2 regions of the Arthrobacter sp. 210 2 genome follow, and region 1 is predicted to be linked to the other one. Evidence: predicted binding sites of a transcription regulator. Region 1 holds the regulator's gene; the other holds the start of a gene.

Region 1 (3,386 bases):
TGGACCCGCGTCCCAGCTCGGAAAAGAAGTGGTGCGCCTTCGTGAATGGGCAGAGAAGACCACAACCGGCGACCGTGACGAACTCCTGCCCGGCGTAACGGACCGGGCATGGCGACAGGTGTCAGTGACGTCGATGGAATGCCTGGGCGCCCAGAAGTGCCCGATGGCTGCGGAATGCTTCAGCGAGCTTGCCCGGCAGGACGCCGCGGAAGCCGACGTTGTGGTCACCAACCACGCGATGCTGGCTGTCAGCGCTTTCGAGGGCCTGGCGGTCCTTCCGGAATACGACGTCGTGGTGGTGGATGAAGCCCATGAACTCCAGGACAGGGTCACGGGTGCGGTGTCGGGCCAGCTTTCGGTGGCCATGATCCACGCGGCAGCTTCCGGGGCGCGGAAGCATACGGCCATCACGGTGGATGCGCTCAACGCCGCAGCCGCGAACCTCGAGCTCGCCCTCGCGGGCGTGCCCAACGGGCTGCTTCCAAACGGGCTGAATGACGAACAGCTGGACTGCATCGACCAGCTGCGTGAGGCCTGCCGCGCGGCGCTGTCCGACTCCAAGGGGGACAGCAGCACCACGGCCGACGGCGGCAGGCAGCTTGCGCGGTCCCGTCTGATGCTCATCCTGGAACTTTGCGAACGGCTCCTCGCTGCCCGCGAGAACCGCGAGGTGGTGTGGATTTCCCGCGCCAGCTCCTTTGATCCCGCCCAGGGCTATTCACAGGCGGACGAAACAGCGCCGGCCCTGATCAACATCGCACCGCTGTCCGTCGCCGGACGGTTGCGGGAGGGGCTTTTCGCCGGCCACACCGTGGTCCTGACGTCTGCCACGCTTGCCATCGGTTCCGCATTTGAACCGGCCGCAGGCGGGCTGGGCCTGGTGGGCGAGGGCGCTCCCAGCTGGACCGGCGTGGACGTGGGATCGCCCTTCGACTACCCGAAACAGGGCATCCTCTACGTGGCCGGGCACCTGCCCAAGCCTGGCCGGGGTGCGTCCCCTGAATCCCTGGCTGAGCTGGAGGCGCTCATCCGCGCGTCGGGCGGCGGAGCGCTCTGCCTCTTCTCCTCCAGACGCGCCGCTGAAGAAGCGGCCGAGGCCCTCCGGCCCAAGCTGGGCGTGACCGTCCTCTGCCAGGGCGACTCCACCATGACGGCACTGGTCAAACAGTTCGCCGACGAGCCCGACACCTGCCTGTTCGGCACCATGTCCCTCTGGCAGGGAGTGGATGTGCCGGGCGGGTCCTGCCGGCTGGTGGTCATCGACCGGATTCCGTTCCCGCGGCCGGATGATCCCCTGATGACAGCGCGTTCCCGGGCGGTGGCCCAGGCCGGCGGAAACGGCTTTATGTCGGTCTCGGCAACTCACGCCGCCATTCGGCTGGCGCAGGGTGCCGGCCGGCTGATCCGGTCCACCGGCGACAAGGGAGTGGTGGCAGTGCTGGATTCCCGGCTGGCCACGGAACGGTATGCAGGTTTCCTGCGGGCTGCCCTGCCGCCGTTCTGGGCCACCACGGACCGGAAGACCGCGGTGGCGGCCCTTGAGCGGCTGGCCGGGGAGTCCAACTGAAAAGACGGCACCATGCCCGGGATCCGGGAATGGTGCCGTCTTTTTACAGAGTGTGGCTGTAACAGGCCCTGTTATTCCTAGAGTGAGCGCAGGACCGAGACCACTTTCCCCATGATGGTGGCGTGGTCGCCAAGAATGGGTTCGTACTGCGTGTTCTGCGGGAGCAGCCATGTGTGGCCGTCACGCTGGCGGAAGGTCTTGACGGTGGCTTCATCGTCCAGGAGCGCGGCCACGATGTCGCCGTTGGCGGCGTCCGCCTGGCGGCGGACCACCACCCAGTCGCCGTCGCAGATGGCTGCGTCCACCATGGAGTCACCAGCCACCTTGAGCATAAAGAGCTCGCCCTGGCCCACCAGTTGGCGGGGCAGCGGCATGACATCCTCCACCAGCTGGTCCGCCAGGATGGGGCCGCCGGCAGCAATGCGGCCAACCAAGGGAACCATTGCCGTGTCCAGTGCCGTGGGCAGTGCGGTGACTGTTGCGCCGGCGCCAGGCGCCGAAGCGTCCGCAGGCTGGTGTGCCGTCTTGGCCGCCCCGCCGTCCAGCGTGAGGGGCATCAGCACCTCCATGGCGCGCGGCCGCTTCGGATCCCGGCGGAGATATCCCAGCTTCTCCAGCTGCGAGAGCTGGTGCGTCACGCTTGAGAGGCTTGCGAGCCCTACGGTATCGCCGATCTCGCGCATGGACGGCGGATAGCCGTTGTCATTGACGGAGCGCTGGATGGTTTCGAGGATTTTTTTCTGCCGGGGCGTCAACCCTTTGGCGGTCTTCTTCGGCTGCGGGGCTGCCCTGCCCCCGGTGGCTGCTGCTGCCATATTCGCCAATGCCTTTCGGTTGCCACCGGGCTTGTCGCTGCGCCGGACTGGGTGAGCTTCCCTCAATGTCAGACCCTGCTGATCAAGTTCAAGGGTGGTTGTTCTTTCCTTCAAAACTAGGCCAGCCACATTGCTTTTTCAAACATTTGTTCTAGCGAGTCTCGACATTGTTCGTTGATAGGTGCTAAAACTGAAGAAGCAAAGTTCGAACATGTGTTCTACTCGAGGCTTGCATCATTCGAATACAGCGTGCGTTTTTCGAAGAACCAGCCGGAGTGCCGGCGGTGCAGCAGCGGAGCGGGACATAGAAGCAGCAAGGTCGGGCAGCACAGTACGGTCCAGGAGGGCTCAGTTCATGTCAGCTATATCCGCTTCGCAGGCCAAGGGTCCGCGCGTTCATTCCCATCAGTCCGCACACCAGCTTCTGTCGCAACGGAACAGGTCCCGGTCCTCGCAGGGGCCGGCGGGTATGCCGGAGTTCCCGGGCAAGCCGGCACCCCTGCCGCCGTTGCGACTGACGCGCCGGGGCAAGGTTGTCCTGATCGGGATTCCGCTGGTGCTGCTGGCTGCCCTGCTGCTTTCCCTGGCGGGGTTCTTCAACTCGCCGGCCAAGGCGTCCGATGCGCCGGAGGACCTGTCGGTGACACCCACCGTCACGGTGACCGTCCAGCCCGGCGAATCGCTGTGGGCCATCGCGGGCACCGTTGCCCCTGACCGGGACGCCCGCGATGTGATTGCGGACATCGTCCAGCTCAACAACCTGCCGGCCGGAGCAGTTCTCCCCGGGCAGCAGCTCTACGTCCCCACCCGCTGAAGCCGCAGAAGTCCGTGCACGCTGAGCGCGAACAGGGGCCGTCACATTTTCCGGTCTCCGGAACGGCCACTAAACTGTTCAGGTGAATGACCAGCTTGAGCGTCTGAATCGGCTTCCCCTCCGCAGCAACCTCCGCGGGCTGACCCCCTATGGGGCGCCCCAGCTGGATGTCCCCATCCTTCTCAACGTC
Region 2 (3,386 bases), on a different contig from region 1:
CGGGGATGAAGACCAGGGCTGCGAGGATCTGGCCGCCCTGGGTGCCGGTGAGGGTCCAGGAGGTGAAGAAGGAGCGGCGGTTGTCCGGGGCGTGCTCAAGGGTCATGGAGGACGCGCCGGCCTGCTCGCCGGCGGCGGAAAGGCCCTGGCAGAGCCGCGCCAGCACCAGCAGTGCCGGAGCCCACCAGCCCACGGTGTTGAAGTCGGGCAGGCAGCCGATGAGGAACGTGGAGGCACCCATGAGCAGCAGGGTGAACATCAGGACTTTCCGCCGGCCCACCCGGTCGCCGAAGTGGCCCAGGATCACGGCGCCCACAGGGCGCGCCACGTACGCGAAACCAAAGGTTGCAAAGGACATGATGGCGGCGTTGGCATCAGCGTCCGGGAAGAAGACGGTGGGGAAGATCAGCGCGGCTGCGGAGCCGAAGATGAAGAAGTCGTAGTATTCGACGGCACTGCCCAGGAAGCTGGCGAGGGCCGCCTTCTTGGGCGTCCCGCCATGGGTGGCGGTGCCCGCTCCGGCGGACGGAAGTGTCTGGCTCATGGAGTTCCTTTGTGTGACGACATTGTCGCGAATTTAAAACTTGGCGGCAGCCGCCTGGGTGCGGGCGGGGGGCGCTATGCGCTGGATCGAACAGTAGATCCGGGACAAGTAGCCGCATGGTGAGAGCTGCTTGTGCGATACAGCAATGATGGCTGTGAGGACTGTCACCTGTCAAGAAAATAATCACGATCTAGAAATAGCTCTCACATTGTGGCAACATCGAGTTATGAGTGTGAACCAAACCACAGTGGCCGATGATGTTCCCGCTGAAGCCGGCGAGTCCGGGGCGGCAGCGAAAAAGGCCGACCGTACTGACATGGTGGGCAAGGCGCTGAGCCTCCTGGTCCTCCTGGGGGATGAGCCCCGGGGCGCCAGCGCGGCGGAGATCTCACGCCGCGCGGAGCTGCCTTTCAGCACCACCTACCGGCTCCTTGGCTCGCTGGCCCGGGACGGGTTCGTGGATTATGAACCCGATGGCCGCCGCTACCATCTTGGGCTGCGGATCTTCCAGCTGGGCCAGCGGGTTTCAAACCACCACGGCTTTGCCGGCACGGCCATGCCTGTGCTGCGGCGCGTGACCGAGCAGACGGGCGAGGCGACCATTCTGAGCGTCCGCGACGGGAACCACCACCTCACCGTCAACAAGGTGGACGGCCCGCAGATCTTCCGCGTCACCTCCGACCCCGGGCACCTGGGCTCCCTCTCCACCACCGCGGTGGGCAAGGCCTTGGTGGCCTTCGCGGAGGATGCGGAGCGCGAGCGGCTGCTGGCGGAGCTGCCGCTCGAGGCACTGACCGACAAATCCATCACCGACAGGCAGCTGTTCCGCGACGAGATTGAACGCACGCGCCGCCGGGGCTACGCGGTGATGGACGAGGAGAACGAGGCCGGCATGCGCGCCGTTGCCGTGCCCCTGCTGAACGGCCAGGGCCACGCCTTTGCCTCCCTGGCCACTGCGGTTCCGGTCTTCCGCCTGAGCCTGGAGGCACTGGAAGCGCACGTGCCGCTGCTGCAGGACGCTGCCGCGGAGCTGGCCGCACGGCTGCCGCAGCGCTAGTTGTTCGCATTACGAACGCTAGTGCGATAGATGAACAACTGTTGTACTGTTATTTCCAACACCGGAACCGCACCTTCCGCCACACGCGGACGTCCGCTTCCGGTGCCGTTACCAAAGGAGCTGCACGGATGAGTAATCGAACTGAGTCCTACCTCGTGGGACTGGTCGGCGATGGCGTGACGCCGTCACTCACCCCCTACATGCACGAACGCGAAGGTGATGTGCAGGGCCTGCGCTACCTTTACCGCCCCATTGACCTTCTGGAACTGGGCCTGCCGGGCGAATCCGTCGGCCAGCTGCTCCAGAACGCCCGCACCCTCGGCTTCAACGGACTGAACATCACACACCCCTGCAAGCAGCTGGTCCTGCAGTACCTGGATGTCATCTCCCCGGACGCCCTGAAACTTGGCGCCGTCAACACCGTGGTGATCGAGGACGGCCGCTTCATCGGCCACAACACTGACTTCTCCGGCTTCGGTGCCGCCCTCGCCTCCGGCCTGCCCGGCGCGAAGCTGGACCGCGTGGTCCAGCTCGGTGCCGGCGGTGCCGGTTCAGCTGTCGCCTACGCCCTGCTCTCCGCCGGCGTCAAGGCACTCGACCTGGTGGACGTGGCTCCTGAGCGCGCCGCCGAGCGTGCCGCCGAACTGGCCGGTTTCTTCCCGGACGCCATCGTGACGGCACACACGAGGGCGGAGCTGCCGCAACTGATGCCACTTGCCGACGGCCTGGTCCACTGCACCCCCGTGGGCATGGCCGCCCACCCCGGGCTCCCGCTGGACCTGGACCTGCTCGAGTTTCGACACTGGGTGGCGGATATCGTCTACCGACCCATCGACACCGAACTGGTCCGGGGTGCCCGGGCCAAAGGCTGCGACGTCCTGGACGGCGGCCGCATGGCAGTAGGCCAGGCCGCCGACGCCTTCCGCATCTTCACCGGACTGGAACCGGATCCGGAACGCATGCGCTCGCATTTCCTGGAACTCGTGGCCGCCGAGGAGGTGGCAGCCTGATGCGCACCGGAATCGCCACCGTCTGCCTCTCCGGCACGCTGAAGGAAAAGATGCAGGCCTGCGCCATTGCCGGGTTCGACGGCATCGAGATCTTTGAGCAGGACCTGGTCACCTCCACCCTGGGTCCCGAGGACGTCCGGAAGATGGCGGCGGACCTGGGCCTGGGGCTTGACCTCTACCAGCCGTTCCGCGATTTCGACGGCGTCACCCCGGACCTGCTCAAGGCCAACCTCCGGCGGGCCGAGGCAAAATTCGGGCTGATGTCCCGCCTTGGCATGGACACCATCCTGGTCTGCTCCAACGTTGCCACGGCAACCATTGACGACGACGGACTCAGGGCCTCACAGTTGGCGCAGCTTGCCGGGCTGGCCGGCGACCACGGTATCAAGGTGGCCTACGAAGCATTGGCCTGGGGCAAGTACGTCAACGACTACGAGCACGCCTACCGCCTGGTAGAGATGGTGGACCATCCCAACCTTGGGACCTGCCTGGACTCCTTCCACATCCTGTCCCGCGACTGGGACACGGCGCCCATCGAGGACATCAACGCGGACAAGATCTTCTTCGTCCAGGTGGCAGATGCCCCGAAACTCACCATGGACGTGCTCTCCTGGAGCCGCCACTACCGCGTGTTTCCGGGCGAGGGCCAGTTCGAGCTCGCCAAATTCATGGGCCACGTGGTCCGCGCCGGCTACACCGGCCCGGTCTCCCTGGAGGTCTTCAACGACGTCTTCCGCCAGTCCGATGTCGAACGTACCGCCGTGGACGCCATGCG

The links. Region 1 encodes LexA, which represses DNA repair genes until DNA is damaged. Its sites were predicted from a motif close to TCGAACANNTGTTCGA; they were not measured.
Region 2: a site for LexA is predicted at 1,632-1,647, ahead of AC5RWA_RS07865 (shikimate dehydrogenase). Genes of this name have one in related genera too.

Annotation. Positions count from the first base shown of each region.
Region 1 is NZ_JBNHIE010000006.1:245,058-248,443, forward strand. Features, by position in the region: gene AC5RWA_RS13660 (ATP-dependent DNA helicase) at 1-1,567, shown strand, start outside; gene lexA (transcriptional repressor LexA) at 1,645-2,382, opposite strand; gene AC5RWA_RS13670 (LysM peptidoglycan-binding domain-containing protein) at 2,852-3,196, shown strand; gene AC5RWA_RS13675 (histidinol-phosphate transaminase) at 3,279-3,386, shown strand, end outside.
Region 2 is NZ_JBNHIE010000003.1:121,847-125,232, reverse strand. Features, by position in the region: gene AC5RWA_RS07875 (MFS transporter) at 1-544, opposite strand, end outside; gene AC5RWA_RS07870 (IclR family transcriptional regulator) at 771-1,601, shown strand; gene AC5RWA_RS07865 (shikimate dehydrogenase) at 1,730-2,611, shown strand; gene AC5RWA_RS07860 (bifunctional sugar phosphate isomerase/epimerase/4-hydroxyphenylpyruvate dioxygenase family protein) at 2,611-3,386, shown strand, end outside.